Regions from separate parts of the Schinkia azotoformans genome, predicted to be linked through region 2. Evidence: riboswitches for the same ligand, from Rfam matches in the RefSeq annotation. Region 2 holds a riboswitch; the other holds the start of a gene.

Region 1 (8,504 bases), on a different contig from region 2:
AATACGGATGAAATCCCAATATAGCCTGAAATAAAGCCGCCCATGATAGGACCGACGACATTCCCAAAGAAGCGGAAGCTCGTATTATAGCCTAACACTTCACCTTGTATCGAAAATGGCGCAGCTTGACGGATATAGGCGACAATACAAGGAATGACACCGCCGATTACCATTCCTAGAAAAAGCCTCAAGACGAGCAGCTGCCAAATGGAAGTGACAAAGGCCTGCGGTACATACACAACTGCACCTACCAGGACTAATATTAAGAGAATTTTGTCATGACCAAAGCGATCACCTAATTTCCCCCATTCCCTCGAAAGTAATAAATTACCTAATCCAACAACCGAAAAAGCTGCGCCGGAGAAAAAGGCTAAATTCTGTTGTCCGTGTAATTCCCCTACATAAATGGCAAGTAAAGGCTGGATGCTAAAGTTTGCGATTTGTACTAGCATTCCAACAACCATAACAGCTAATAGGAGTGGACTTGTAAAGATAAAATGGAACACCTGTTTACTTGAATAATCTTCTTTCTTGGAGTCATTCTTATTAACTTCCACTTCCTTGACTCCAGCTAAAATCATTAAAAAAGTAAATAGGATAATGAATCCTGTTAATAAAAATGTATAAGTAAATCCAAATGAATCTGCAAGCCACCCTCCAATAAGCGGACCAAATAGTCCTCCGGAAACCGATCCTGTTTGGAGGGTGCCCATTACTTTACCGGCAATTTTCTTTGGTGTTTGCGTAGCAATAAAGGCCTGGGCCATCGGAATAAAGCCGGCAAAAAAGCCCATGAAAAATCTAATAATAAAAATATGGTAAACCGAAGTGACAATCCCCATTAATAAAATACAAATCGAGGCACCAAAACTTAAAAATAATAACAATTTTTTTCTGCCATGACGGTCTCCGAGTCGGCCCCATACTGGAGAAATGATAAAGGCTGTTACAAAGGTTACCCCAAAAACTAAACCAGCCCATTTTAAAACAAATTCAGTAGAATAATCTCCCATCGAGTCAATGAGCAGAGAAAGAAAGGGCATTACCATCGTTAGACTTCCCGAAATTAAGAAGGATGAAATCCACATTATGATTAAGTTTCGTTTATGTAAAGATATATCGTTCACCTTCTTTAGGAATAGTACATTTCTTCATTTATTATATAATTATTAAAATGTAAATTTCATTTAATATGCCTACAAACAAAAAAATGCCTGATTCGCATGTAGATTAGAGCGAATCTAGACATTTTATAGTCAGGCTGTTCCACTATACTTTTTATTATGATTCTTGGCGGCATTCTTCAAACCAATGGTCTAAAACTTTTGCGTCTAATACTTTGTTATCAATAAAAAGAATTTGGTTTTTGGTAAAGAAAGATTTCCATTCAAGCTCAAGTTCACTTGCTAATTTAGTAATGGTTAATAACTCCTGCCATGCAACATAGCGCTTATACCAAAAAAATGTAGGCTGTTCATTCATATAAGGATACAAATCATCAAACTCCGTGTGCTTGCATTCAACTGTTCGTTCAAATTGGATTTTAGCGGCATTAATCTTCTCTTCAAAGTAGGTTGCTAGTTTCTGTTGGTCCATCTTTCTACCCTCCGTTTCTTTTTTCCACTTTTTTCATACATATGCATTATACCATGAAAACATGATTACGTTTCATATAAGTTATAACAGTTTTTCAAACATATCAGCTGGTATTGGTTTACTGAAATAATAACCTTGAACGATATCACAGTTTAGGTCTCTGAGAATCTCCGCCGCTCTCTTTGTTTCAACCCCTTCTGCAATAACTTTCAAGTGAAACGTATGCCCTAATTGTATCATAGATTTCACAATATTTGCATCAATTTCGCTCTTATCAATTTCCTGTATAAAGTATTTATCGATTTTCAAAATATTAATTGGAAGCTGCTTTAAATATCCGAACGAAGAGTATCCTGTACCAAAATCATCAATGGCTATAAAAATCCCTAAACTCTTTAGTTCTTGAAGAATTTGGATCCCCTTTTCGAGATTACGCATCACACTATTTTCAGTAATTTCCAGTTCTAAATACTGTGGATCAAGCTTTGTTTCTTTTAGAATTCGTTTTACACGCTCTACATAGTTTGGTCTTAAGAGCTCAATCGCAGAAACATTTACAGCTACTCTCCGCGGTGGATAGCCATTATTAATCCATTCTTTATTTTGCTTACAAGCATTATAAAGGACCCATTCCCCTAATTGAACGATTAAGCCGGTATCCTCAGCAATCTGGATAAATTCGTTCGGACTGACAAACCCGTATACCGGGGAATACCAGCGTACCAGTGCCTCCATCCCATCCATTTGATTAGAATTAAGAATATATTTTGGTTGATAATGAAGGGTTAATTCATCATTTATTATAGCTTTTCTAAAATTGATCTCTAAGTTTAAACGTTCCTTCGTATTTTGAGCCATTTCTTCATTGTAAAAGATAAATCCCTGTCTACCATTTAATTTGCAATGCTTTAAAGCCGTTTCCACTCGGTTTAGTATTTTTTCCGCTGAATCCTCATCGTTAGGGAACGTAGTAACACCAACGGAACATGTAATCATTAATTCATACCCATCAATTAACATAGGTTCTTCTACAATCTTCAATAGTTCTTGTACTTGCCTCGAAAGAATCGAGTCATTTTTATATTTTTCAAGAATAATAACATATTCATCTCCGCTTGAGCGGTAGATTGTTCCAAGCCCAGAAATAAATTGCTTTAATCTTTGGCTTAGCTCCAATATTAGTTTATCCCCTCTATTGAACCCTAAAGTATCATTTATTTGTTTAAAACGGTCAATATCAACAAATAAAGCCGCGAATTTTTGATTGGAAATATGATTAAGCTTTTCTTGTAAATCTTTTGTTAACTTTCTCCTGTTCGGTAAATCTGTTAGATCATCATGGTAGGCTAAATGGTGAATTTCTTTTTGAGCCAATTCTAATAAAGTGATATCGTTGGAATTCCCAATAATTTCAATAATAGTACCGTTTTCTATTATTGGAGACAATGTCGTATATAACTCGATGCCATTGTAATGATGTTTAATTGAATGCTTTTCTCCACGGAAAGCTGCTTCACATTTTCTCAAAGCCTCATTAGCCATTTCAGTTCCAAAGAAATCCTCGATTCTTTTTTGATCAAAAATCCCTTCCGAAATGTCCAGCAACTTCGATAGTTTTCCTTCTACTAAAGTAATAATGAAATCGCCATATCTATCTTTTTTAATTTTAAACACCATATTATCAAGGCTTCTTATCGTCCTTTCGAAATCATTTTGAATAACCTTGCGCAGCTCTTCTTCCGCTTCTTTTCCCTTCGTAATATCTGTACGAAGCGCAATAAATTGTTCGACTTGATTTGTGACATTATTAATGATTGGAATAATATTTGTATGAACCCAGTAATAGCTGCCATCTTTTTTTAGATTTTTTACATCTCCACACCAAATTTTCCCTGACAGAATCGTAGTCCACATCTCTTTAAAAAAGTTTGGACTATGATAACCCGAATTTAATAGTCGATGTGTACTGCCTATTAATTCTTCCCTGCTATATTGGGAAATCTCACAAAACTTATCATTTACATATGCTATAATGCCAGCTTTATTAGTTACAGCAACAATGGTTGACGAATCAAGTGCATCTTTTATGAATGCATATTCTCTCAAAAAGATTTCTCTAATTTTCTCCCCGATTTCAGATGTTTGATCGTTATCACCTAATTGCCGAAGGAGATTAAGCATCTCTTTATTTGCATTCTGGGAGAATTGTGTAAATGGTAAGGCCATTATAATCACCTAAAATTATTTTTTATGGAAAGTAATAGTAATATTAATTTAATTATAATTTATTTTTTTGCGATATGATATAATATTCCTCATGTAATTTTTCGTTTAGTAGATTAAATTCAGTTATTTGACATATACTCTAGGATTGAGGTTAAGACATGGAACAAACCTATACGTTGAAGCAAAAACTACTTTTTTTCATTAAAATATTATTTCCTATATTAGTTACCCAGATTGGCCTTTACGCAATGAATTTCTTTGATACGATGATGTCCGGAAGGGCTAGTGCAGATGACTTAGCCGGTGTTGCCATTGGTTCAAGTCTTTGGATGCCCATATTCACTTTGGTTAATGGTATTTTGTTGGCGATTACACCTATTATTGCTCAATTAGTTGGAGCTAAAAACACAAGGAATGTTCCGTTCTCTATTATTCAAGGTGTGTATTTATCAATTGTTATTGCTGGAATCATATTGATCCTCGGTTTTGTGGCAATCGATCCAATTTTAAATACTATGAGTCTAACCACTGAGGTTTCTTACATTGCCAAACATTATTTAATAGGATTAGGATTTGGGGTCATCCCTTTAGTAATATACACCGTTTTACGTTGCTTCATTGATGCTTTAGGGCATACAAGGGTGACAATGGTCATTACACTATCTTCCTTGCCTATCAACGTGATTTTAAATTACGTATTCATTTTTGGCAAATTGGGGTTTCCTGAGTTGGGCGGAATCGGAACTGGCTATGCAACGGCAATCACCTATTGGGTAATACTTGGATTTGCCCTATTTGTCGTAATCAAACTAGCCCCTTTTCGTCCATTTCAATTATTTCGAACTTTGTATCCTGTCCAATTTAAGACATGGAAGGAAATTCTTAAAATCGGGCTCCCTATCGGTTTTGCAATGTTTTTTGAAACGAGTATTTTTGCTGCTGTTACCTTATTAATGAGTGAATATAATACACTCACTATTGCTTCCCATCAGGCGGCGATGAATTTTGCATCCTACTTATATATGATTCCATTAAGTATTTCTATGGCATTAACGATTGTAGTAGGGTTTGAAGTTGGGGCAAAACGATTTAAAGACGCTAAAATATACAGTTTTCTTGGAATTTCGTTTGCTATTGTAATGGCTTTGATCACATCTGTTCTTTTATATTTTTTAAGAGAGAGTGTTGCCGGGCTTTATACAAATGATCTAGAAGTACTGGAGCTAACAACACATTTTCTGTTATACGCTATTTTATTCCAATTGTCTGATGCTTTCGGTGCTCCTATTCAAGGTGCTCTTCGCGGGTACAAGGATGTCAATGCAACCTTCATAGTCGCTCTTATTTCTTATTGGCTGATCGGTCTGCCAACGGGGTTTTTGCTCGCTAAATATACTTCCCTTGCAGCATTCGGATATTGGATTGGCTTAATTATTGGACTCGCCGTTGGGGCCATCATGCTATTTGGAAGATTGTTTATTATCCAAGCAAAAAAAATAAGGCTGCCTTCTTAAACAAGGTTAGCCTTATGCAATTCCTGTATTTTGTTCTCATTCGGCAGATAAGCTGTAAAAATCCCTAACAAAGGTAAGAAGCTCGCATACAGCAAGGTAGTTGAAATGCCGATTTGGTCTCCAACCCAGCCGATGACGATGGAACCAATCGCTCCTAGACCAAATGAAAAGCCAATAATCATCCCTGAAACCATTCCAATCCGCCCTGGCAATAACTGATGGGCATAGACAACAGAAACGGAAAAACTGCAAAGTAATATAAAGCCAATTATCGTAATAATAACCATGGAAAGCTTAGGCCCTGTATATGGAAGCCAAATACATAACGGAGCAGCTCCTATCATCGAAAAAAGCAGAACATTTTTCATCCCGATCTTATCAGCAATCGGTCCGCCAAGGAATGTCCCGACAGCGCCAGCGGCAAGGAATAAAAAGATATAGATTTGGGCATGATCAATTCTCATTCCATAGGTGCCAATCAAATGAAATGCAAAATAGTTCGTGATTGCGGCATGATAAAATTGTCTTATAAACACTAAAAATATGAGTAATACAAAAGCAATTTTTATAGACTTTCCAATCGTTGGTGCATCTTCGCCTGAATTTCTTTTCCTAGTTTGATTAATCGTTAGCTGTTGTCCGTACCATTTTGAAATATAAACTAAGATCATGACGGCCAGAAAAGCGACTAATGTAAACCAAATCGCCCCTAATTGGCCTAGCGGGACCAAAATTAACGCCGTGATTAAAGGGGCCAGTGATTGCCCCGCATTCCCCCCAACCTGGAAAACGGATTGCCCTAGACCTTTTCGTGTTCCAGATGCCATATGGGCAACTTTCGAAGCTTCGGGATGAAAGGCGGCAGATCCCACGCCCAATAACATAACTGATAAAAGGATTACACCATAGGAAGGGGCCAACGCCAAACCAAGCATTCCAAATAAAGAAAGCGTTAAGCCAATCGGCAACAGTTTCGGCATTGGATGTTTATCTGAAAATGCTCCAACCAACGGCTGCATGATCGAAGCCGTCATGTTTACAGCAAAGGCTATCAAACCCAGCTGGGTAAAGTTAAAGCCAAGTGATTCAGCAAGAATTGGGAACATCGCGGGGACTACCGCTTGAATAGAATCATTTAGCAAGTGTACAAAGCCGATTATAAATAAAATATGGTACATTGTACTTGCATTTTCAGTTGTTTGATGTGCCTTTAACGAAATCTCTTTAACTTGAGCGCGCACGTTTATTTTCCATCCCTTCCATCTATATATCTTGGATACTATCTGATTAATATTTTCCTATTTTATCACTTTAAATAATTTTTTCCAAAAATCTTTTTCTTTTTTATCCAATCCCTTGAAAAATTCTGGAATTTCTGTTATTGTACAAGAAACAATATAAAATTTACTTCAACTTACATTGAAGTGAGTATAGAGGCGCGAAAACCATTAGTACACTATGGGAGGATAATGAGATCCAGGGATCATGGTTGAAAGGGGAATTCGCCGAAGTGATGAGAAGCTCATTTTTCTCAGATACTGGTTTTGCATCGAATAGGTGCAAGATTGTCATATAGCGTTGTCTATATGGAGGGCTATCTCACGCATTGGAATTTTTATTTACTTACAACTTCCGTGCAGCAACGATAGCTATCGTTGTTGCTTTTTTATTTGTAAAAAAATTTTGAAATGAGGGCGAATGGAATGAACTTTGGAAGAATTTTAACAGCTATGGTAACACCTTTTAATGAAAATGGAGATGTGGATTATAACAAAGTAACTGAATTGGTTAATTATTTAATTACAAATGGTACGGAAGGTATTGTTGTTGCAGGTACAACAGGCGAATCCCCTACTTTATCAAGCGATGAGAAAGTGCTGTTATATAGAAAAGTTGTTGAAGTCGCGAATGGTCGAATTCCTGTAATTGCCGGAACAGGCTCTAACAATACGCAAGCCTCAATTGAATTAACAAAAAAAGCCGCAGAAGCAGGCGTTAATGGCATTATGCTTGTAGTTCCTTACTATAATAAACCTTCACAGGAAGGGCTTTATCAACATTTTAAGACCATTGCAGAAGCTACTACCCTCCCTGTCATGCTTTATAATATACCTGGACGCAGTGCCGTAAATATGACACCTGAGACTATCATCCGTCTTTCTAAAGTCGAAAATATTGTTTGTGTGAAGGAAGCAAGTGGAAACCTTGATGCTATGGCCCAAATTATCGAAGAAACGGACGATAACTTTAGTTTGTATAGTGGTGATGATGCCTTAACCATTCCGGTACTTGCAATTGGCGGCGTTGGCGTTGTTTCCGTTGCGGCACATGTTATCGGAAACGAAATGCAAGACATGGTTCAAGCTTTTTTTAACGGAGATTTAAAAGGTGCAAGTAGCCTTCATCGAAAATTATTACCAATGATGAAAGCTTTATTTGCGGCACCAAGCCCTTCCCCTGTTAAAGCAGCGCTAGGGTTAAAGGGCATTGATACAGGATCATTAAGATTGCCACTAATACCGTTAAATGAAACCGAAAGAGAAGTATTGAAAAACGCATTACTGCCAATCCTTGAAAAAGACAAAATACAATTCATTACGTCTATTGCCAGATAAACGCTCAAACCCCTATAATATATTTATACTATAATAATAGGTGGTACTTATAATGTTGGATGACAGTAGCGGTGAAAACTGGCGGATTAATTTTATTTATTTGGCTAACACAAGAATGAAGCGTGGCATATTATTATTAGAAAATAGAAAAAGAAAAAAAGATCAAGATCCCCAGCAAACGGAGCGGATCATTTCACAGGCTTATAGACTTGGGTTACCTATTGAAATCATAGTCTCCGGTCAACAGACCGATCAAACGATAGGCTTAAAGGGACGGATTCTTCATATTGATAGAAGAAATAAAAAAGTTCTTCTCATTCATGGTGTTAAAGGACATACAAAGCTATGTACTCCGATCCCATTCGCACGAATTATTAGCGCAAAAATTATCCATACAAAGCTTCAATAGCTAGAACCTGAATAAAAAAGAAAAGCGGTATCGCTTTTCTTTTTTTTGCCTAGCTTCAGCGCCCAGCGACTCGTAAACTTCCGCTTTTCTATTCTTCATGACAGGTAAGATACATTTTAAATACCTTTGTCGTTTTGAAAAGTT
Region 2 (8,504 bases):
GCGAAGAATAATTCTGATACTGAAATAACGTTCAATACTGAAGTATCTTTAATGTTGATAACAAACTCATTACCTGTTGCCGGTAGGATGTTGCGAATAACCTGTGGTAAAACAACATGTAACATGGTTTGTATATGGTTCATACCAATCGCTTGAGCAGCCTCAAATTGACCTTTATCAATTGATACAATACCACCGCGGACGATTTCAGACATATAGGCACCCGTGTTGATAGATACGATGAAAATAGCAGCGGCTACCCGGTCCATATCTACTCCTAAAGCCAAAGCTGAACCGTAGTATATAACCATTGCTTGTACGATCATTGGTGTTCCTCTGAAAAATTCGATATAAATAGAAAGAATGGCATTAATAATTTTTAATAATATTTTCTTAGAACCACGGTCCGGATTTGGGATTGTCCGGATCACACCTACTAATAAACCTATGATAGAGCCTACAATTGTACCAATAATCGAAATGTATAGCGTTATTCCAGCCCCGCGAATAAACATGGGCCAGTTTTCTGTTATTATTTTTATTACCCATTCAAAGGTCATATTTCCCCTCCTATTTTAGTCAAAACAAAAGGCTGTCTCAAGCACCCCGTACAATTGTACAGATCACCCAGCACCACTAGTTGTAGCTGGACAATTTTGAGACAACCTCTTTCCTTTTCCTTACTGTGCTGCAGGTTGATTTTTAATAGCAGCATCCATAATACTAGTACGTTCTTCTTCTGAGATACCTGCTAAGATTTCATTAATTTTTGGAGTTAATTCACTGCCTTTTGCTAAACCTACTGCGATTGCTGTGTCATCATCTGATGTATCAAATCCTTCTGTAAATTCTACGAAGGCAAATTTTTCGTTGGCAGATGAAGCACTAACAGCCTCCGGACGTTCTGAAACGTAACCATCGATAATTCCTGATTCAAGAGCAACCCTCATCGCCGGGAAATTATCCATTGCAGGCTGTTTTTTAACACCGTCAATTTGATCAATAACTGAATAGTGGAATGTATTTAATTGTGCTGTTACTTTAGCACCATTAAAGTCCTGGATTGAAGTAGCGCTTTCATACTTCCCACCTTTTTTAACGACCATTACTAAATCTGATTTATAGTAGTTATCTGAGAAGTCGATTGTCTCTTTACGTTTGGCTGTTGGTGACATACCCGCAATAATGGCATCGATTTTTCCTGATGTTAAAGCAGGCACAAGTCCATCCCATTCAGTTTTAACAATCACTAATTTTTTCCCTAAACCTTCAGCTAGTTTCTTTGCAATTTCCACATCATACCCGCCTGCAAACTCTGCAGCACCATCTATCGGAACAGCACCATTAGAATTATCCATTTGAGTCCAGTTAAACGGCGCATACCCTGCTTCAAGTCCTACTTTAAAAGTCCCGCCATTTGTAGCTGCTGAATCTGGAGCTCCCGTATTTTCATTCTCAGCTGCTTTATTACCTGTCCCACAGCCAGCCAAAAGAAGCATTACTGAAAGTGAAATGGCAAATAATAATGATAAACTTTTTCTCATACTTTTCCCCTCCTGTAAAATACTTGTATTTACCCTTTTTAAGTATACTAAATTATTACTACTAATTGGAAACTTTAAAGCATAAAAATAATAAAGACCTGAGATAAACTCAGGTCGTAGTAAGCAGATTACCCAAATTCCTCTCTGTTTCCCAATGAGATAGCACACCTCAATAAACCGGGACGTTTATTGAGACAGTCCTGCAGATATTAACTGCAGACCCAACAAGTAATAAATGAGGTTCATTACAAGTTTCGGCGACATTTCCTTCTCTGTAGTTTCATGGCTCCTCGGGCTCCTCTATAGACTGTTAAATATCGCACCTCTACCCCACTGTTTGAAAAGTGAGGTCATTATTTAATTGTTTTATACTATATTTATATATTATTCTTTCAAAATTGTCAACTTTCAATCATTTAGCTGTTTTTCCCAAAAATAAAACCGGCACCCAATTTTAGTGCCAGTTTTATCTTAATTATTAAGCTGCATTTTTAATGGAAGCATAGTATTGTTCTTTCTTCGTATTGTCGAAACGACCTTCCCATTTTGACATAACGATTGCAGCAAGAGAGTTACCACAAACGTTTACAACTGTACGTGCCATATCAAGAAGTCTGTCAACCCCAGCAATAAAAGCAAGTCCTTCTAATGGAATTCCTACTGTTCCTAGAGTTGCTAAAAGTACTACGAATGATACGCCCGGTACACCTGCAATACCTTTAGATGTAACCATTAATACTAATATTAATGTAATTTGTTCACTAATGCTAAGATTGATACCGTACATTTGCGCGATAAAAATAGCGGCAAGCGCTTGATATAATGTTGAACCATCAAGGTTAAAGGAATATCCAGTTGGGACAACAAAAGAAACAATATCTTTTGGACAACCGAACTTTTCCATTTTTTCTATTATTTTTGGTAACACTGTTTCAGAACTTGATGTGGAATATGCCAAAATTAGCTCTTCTTTTAACACTGTGAAAACATGGAATATATTAATACCAACTATTTTAGCTATACCGCCTAGCACCACTAAAATAAAGAATGCCATTGTTACATAAACAAGGATCATCAATTTTCCAAGTGGAACTAAAGATGCTAAACCAAATTTAGAAACTGTAACACCGATTAAACCGAATACACCAAATGGAGCAAACTTCATAACAAAGTTTGTTACCCAGAACATGGCATCTGCTACACCCTCGAAGAATGCAAGCACTGGTTTTCCTTTTTCACCAATTGCTGCTACCCCTAATCCGAATACTACTGAGAAAAAGATAATAGCTAGCATATTGCCATTTGCCATTGCTGATATAACGTTTGTTGGAACTATGCCTACTACAATGTCTAATATACCATGACCTTGACCTGAAACTTGTTCAGTTGTTTCAACATAGCTACCTATATCTGTTTTTGTAAGTTCAGACATATCGATGCCTGCACCAGGTTGGAAAATATTCGCAGACAATAACCCAACTAGAATTGCAATTGTTGTAACAATTTCAAAGTAAATTAGTGTTTTACCACCAAGTTTACCCAACTGTTTAAGGTCGCCAGTTCCTGCTACCCCAATAACTAGTGTAGAAACGATAATTGGAACTACGATCATTTTAATCATATTAAGGAAGATAGTTCCTAGTGGCTTTAAGTAAGTATCAATCGCTGGGTTTCCATAAAAGATTGCACCTACGACAATACCTAGAATTAAACCTACCAAAATTTGATAAGCAAGAGGAAATTTAAATTTTTTCTTCATTAATAGTCACCCCTTTTTTCGTATAGAAAACGCTTACTACATAAATGAGTTCGCTTACATACTCAGTTTAAGGGTAACCTATTGAATCCGACTTAATCCGACATAATGAATTAAAAAAATTTCCTTTTTAATTTTTAACTATGACTGAATTTTTTCATAGTTTCCACATATAATACCTGAAGAAATTTACGAATATTAATTTTGTATTTCGCCTGATCATTCCTGCCTTCCTCAATCATGATCATATGGTTTCTTACTTCTTGAAAATCAAAATAACGGGGTGCATAATATTCAAACTCAGGATTAGTATAATCAATAGCTCCTAATGAAGCTAAATTATTGATCGCGGCTTGAATTGTTCTCCGTATGCGCTGTTCAATTGCTTTACTTTCTTTAGCTATGTCCACATTAGCAGATTCACCTTTCATCGCAATTGCTTCATATAAATCCTTCAATGGTGGTAATTGGGCAGTTTTATCAGTTTGGTTCATCAAAAATTCAATAATGGCAACAATATCATCACTGCCGGCTTCACCAATAACTCCCATATCATTTAAAATGGATAAAACCGTTTCCTTTACTGTAACCTTTCTTTTAATTGTGCCAAGCCCAATTTTTGTGAGGGATTCTTGGATCGCTTGAAGGGAATCTTTAAGTTTATACTGCTCAGCCGTTCTTTTTAATATACTTTGGACCTCTACACGATTAATCGGTTTATTTATAAAAAACTCGACCCCTTTTTCATATGCTTCTGCCACCATGTCTTTATTGACAACCTGGGAGATCATAATAAATAGTCCTTTAAATCCTTCTTTTTTCAGGTATTCAATTGTTTCAATTCCGTCTAACTCCGGCATTAGAAAGTCAATCAAAACTACGTCGGGATGCATCGTAATAATGGATTTAAGACCTTTCGACCCACTTTCAGCCTCTCCAATTACAACCCCAAGATCCCCTTCTGTAATAATATTCTTCAACATCATTCTACTAGCTCTATCATCATCTACAATGAAATACCGCAGTTTTAAACACTCACTTTCGCAAAATAATTGTTGGGATTTTAATTTTAAAAATAGTTCCATTTTCTGAAGTATCTACTTCAACTTGACCTTGAAGAGTATGAACAATCTCTTGTACATGGGAAAGTCCAATTCCTGTGGCAGCAACACCATGATCATTGAATTTTGTTGTATAGCCTGGTTCAAAAATAATCGGGAGATCTGCTTTTGGAATACCAGGTCCAGAATCTACAATAACAAAAAACGTATTTTCCTGCTCCTCAAATATATTTATATTTATTTCGCCTATTTCCTCAATTGCTTCAACAGCATTGGCCGTAATATTATTTAATAAAGCAAGCAGGGGAATTAGTTGAACGGTTTGATAATCAATTGAGATATTTCCTATTAAAATTATTTTCTTTTGTAAAAGCTCACTATATTTTTCATTGGCACTTATAACAAGATCCATGACATCAGATAGTGAGACAGTATTATCCATTTTCTGTTCTCCTATTTTTGTAAGTCCAGCTAATATTCGCTGGGAATCTTTTTTTACCTCATGAATTTCTTGTGCGATATGTAATGCTTGTGCACTTAATTGATTAAAATTTTCTTGCTTTAGCTTACGATAAAGATCATGACTCTCAGCTGTTATTTTTTCAATATGGTTCATTGATTTTTTTAAGTATAAGGTTTCACCATATAATTCTGAGCCGACCTTTAACAGCTCCTCTACTCTTTTTTTCTGTTCGGAAACGGTGATGGACCCATATAATCCTACTACAAAGTAGCTCCTCATTATTGCAACGCCACCTAATAGTGCAAAATCCTTTAACCCTATACCCGGTTGATCCAATAATAAATGCCTTACGAAATGTTCAGACCCGTTTGCAATAACCTCAAATACTGACGCCCATGCACCTAATATCAAAGGAAATGTTTTATACTTTTCGATTTTAATTATATGCAAACCGAGGGCATAGATAAAATAGTATAAAAAGGCCGCAACATGCTTTAAAAAGCTTTTTGAAAACAAAACTTCATAAAGGATAAAATCCTCAATCATCCGAAAACATACGACTGTGATCCCTGTTACCACACCAATACGGATTAGTGAAACTACAGGGGGCCTAACTAGTATGAGAAGGAAAAAGGTGATACTTCCCAACCCAAAACGAAAAGCGTCCCCTTCATAAGGGACGAATCTAAATTCACCGGCAAACGTCGTCAGTAAAGCCGCAACCAATACATATAATCCATTGGCTTGATGTTGATTGTTGCTAAAAAAATTGTTTGTAATAGCCATTGATATCTCCTGTCAACGTCTTCCCTTTTCTCTTAATAATTAATATTATATACATTTCACTTAAAAAGGTCAGCAATGAGTCCAACGATAAATATTACAATAAATGATCCAACAAGCACCGGAATCAACGAAATCCCAAAAACCGTTGGGCCCCATGGTCCGAAAATCACCGTGCCTATCCATTCACCAATAAAGCCCGCTATTATTAGCCCTGCCCAACTTCCCGGCATACTAAAAGGGGATAATTTTTCGGCCACAGCAGCTATTATTAAAACAATAATGGCTGTGAGCAAAAATGAAAGAACACTCATTTAAAAAACTCCTTTTTACTATCATATGCAAGTCCTTTATTTTTGTGTTCAAGGTTGCATATGAAAACAAAAAAGGGGCTCCAATAATCGTCCTCGACTTATTGGATGCCCCTTTTCTTATTTATTAACACAAAGTACTCCACATTCTGCTACTGTCTGCAGATGAGTTTTTTTCAATGATCGAGTATGCCGCATTAGTAATTGCTTGTGCAAGCGTTTCTCCCGTACCAGTTGCATCATTAAAGCTTACCTCAGATGTTCCGTTTGTTTTGTAAGTAAATCCGAACTTTTGTAGTTTGTCTACGATCAACATTGCATGATCAAGATTTTTTTCAGGCTGGAATTCTGAATCATGGATGAAAGTGCGGCTTTCATGATCATACCATCTATCCCATCTATTTAATTTCCAACCAAAGATTCTCCGAGCGATCGCATCAATTTTATTCATTTCCGATTTCCCCTTTTCACAAAATTTTTAAAGTTTTATTTGAAATTTTGTTGTTATATAACAATTTGTTTTATTGATTTTAATTATATAACAGAAATAAAACAATTGCTACACCTTATTTCATAATTTTTCGGAAAAGCGGGACATGTGGTCGGGGGCGGGACACAGGGTCGGGAACTCCGTCTCATTTAATATCCTCAATAAAAGCAGCTACTGCTTCTTCCTTCGTTGCCCATGATGTTACTAAACGGATCGCAGAGTTTTCTGCGTCAACCTTTTCCCAAATATGAAAATCATATTTATTTTGAAGCTCACTAATCACCGCATTAGGCAAAATCGGAAAAATTTGATTGGATGGTGAATCCGTTAAAAAGCTAATATGGGCTCCGGCAAGTTCCTCTTTAAGTTTGTCTGCCATCTTATTTGCATGGGAGGCTAGTTCAAAGAACAAATCGTCCCTGAATAGCTCCAGAAATTGGATTCCTACTAGTCGGCCTTTCGCTAGGATCGCTCCTCTTTGCTTCATATAAAAACGAAAATCATCTTTTAGTGAATCATGGCAAATAACTAAAGCCTCACCAAGAAGTGCACCATTCTTTGTTCCACCAATATAAAATGCATCAACTAGCCAAGGGAGGTCGCTTATTTGTACATCATTTTCTTTGGAGCAAAGAGCGGACCCCAGTCTCGCACCATCCATAAACAAAAGAAGGTTGTTCTCATCACAAAAGGCTCTTAATTGCTCAAGTTCGTTCTTTTTATAAATCGTACCTATTTCAGTAGAATTGGATATGTAAACAAGCTTCGGCTTCACCATATGCTCATCTGTATGAGCATCAAGTACATCCCGCAAATGAGAAGGATTCAATTTTCCATCCGCTACATCGACCGTTACTATTTTGTGACCCGTAGCCTCAATCGCGCCTGTTTCATGTGTATTGATATGTCCTACACTAGCTGCTATGGCAGCCTCATGTGGTCTTAGAAATGCTGATAAAGCAGTAAGATTCGTTTGCGTTCCCCCTGTCAACAGATGGATATCTACGTCACTCCGTTCGATTTTTTTCTTAATCAGCTCTGCTGCCTCAAGGGAATATCGATCCAATCCATAACCCTCTAACTGTTCAAGATTTGTTTCCACTAATGCTTGTAAAATTCTTGGATGCGTACCTTCACTGTAATCATTCTTAAAACTGTACATTCGTAAGCCTCCGTTTACATTATTTTCATAAAGTTTTTTATTAATTTATCGTACCACATTTAGGTTACACAGAAAGAGTTTGTCTTAAATTTTTTATGAATGCTATGATACGATCATTCTTCAAATCCAAAGTTTATTTCACCTATGTAGTGAACAAATTGGACACTGGAGGTGCTGCAATTGATTGCGTCGTATATTAAGTGTCCTACCAAATTTCACAAATAAGTTAGAATTTCAGGATTTACAAAGTAAAATGGGTAGTAAAATTATTATGTTGCTAAAATTAAAGAGATTTAAAATTGCTAGAGTCTAAGTAATTTTTAAAAATAATAAAATGTCTTGAAGGAGATATAGAAATGGCCAAAGATGTAATCACCAAACCTCTAGTGGAGTTAAATAAACCTAAAAAAAGTTGCAAAGATATTTGTGCTGAATTCGAATTGGTTATTAATTCTTTAGATTGTTTGAGTGATTGTTATTTTTCAATAGTCGATGCAACAGGTAAAATTGTGTTCATATCAAAAGAATTTGAAAAATTTGACGGCTATAAAACCAGTGATATTTTAGGAAGAAATGTATTGGATGTATACAATTTAGGAGAACAAAATAGTGTGCATATGATAGCAATTCATGAAAGACGGATCATGAAGAATACGCTATTAAGGTACTCTGCAGCAAATGGTAAAATTGTTGAGCTCATAATGGATATATACCCAGTTTTTTCTGAACAAGAGGTAATTGGTTCTGTTGCAATTAGCCGGGATACAAGCAAAATAAAAGAGCTTACAGATAAATTATCACAACTCCAAAAAGCCCTGTATCACCAAATGCAGAAAACGAACAATAACGGAACCCAGTTTTGTTTTGACGACATTATCGGATCCGGCGAAAGATTGCAAAGAGTTATTAATAATGCAAAAAAAATGGCTAGTTC

The links. A riboswitch is a leader RNA that binds a small molecule or an ion and turns the genes downstream of it on or off. The one in region 2 is predicted to bind lysine.
Region 1: another riboswitch for lysine. It lies ahead of dapA (4-hydroxy-tetrahydrodipicolinate synthase); the one in region 2 lies ahead of P9E47_RS17615 (transporter substrate-binding domain-containing protein).

What each region holds. Positions count from the first base shown of each region.
Region 1 is NZ_JARSMD010000021.1:131,290-139,793, forward strand. It holds gene P9E47_RS13490 (MFS transporter) at 1-1,088, opposite strand, end outside; gene P9E47_RS13495 (hypothetical protein) at 1,282-1,596, opposite strand; gene P9E47_RS13500 (putative bifunctional diguanylate cyclase/phosphodiesterase) at 1,678-3,822, opposite strand; gene P9E47_RS13505 (MATE family efflux transporter) at 3,981-5,336, shown strand; gene P9E47_RS13510 (MFS transporter) at 5,333-6,577, opposite strand; lysine riboswitch at 6,760-6,941, shown strand; gene dapA (4-hydroxy-tetrahydrodipicolinate synthase) at 7,040-7,951, shown strand; gene P9E47_RS13520 (hypothetical protein) at 8,004-8,360, shown strand; gene P9E47_RS13525 (GNAT family N-acetyltransferase) at 8,449-8,504, opposite strand, start outside.
Region 2 is NZ_JARSMD010000028.1:174-8,677, forward strand. It holds partial or broken gene P9E47_RS17610 (amino acid ABC transporter permease) at 1-560, opposite strand, end outside; gene P9E47_RS17615 (transporter substrate-binding domain-containing protein) at 681-1,544, opposite strand; lysine riboswitch at 1,697-1,880, opposite strand; gene P9E47_RS17620 (cation:dicarboxylate symporter family transporter) at 2,023-3,303, opposite strand; gene P9E47_RS17625 (response regulator) at 3,438-4,325, opposite strand; gene P9E47_RS17630 (sensor histidine kinase) at 4,336-5,610, opposite strand; gene P9E47_RS17635 (GlsB/YeaQ/YmgE family stress response membrane protein) at 5,667-5,921, opposite strand; gene P9E47_RS17640 (BC1872 family protein) at 6,046-6,369, opposite strand; gene P9E47_RS17645 (threonine aldolase family protein) at 6,554-7,570, opposite strand; gene P9E47_RS17650 (sigma-54 interaction domain-containing protein) at 7,927-8,504, shown strand, end outside.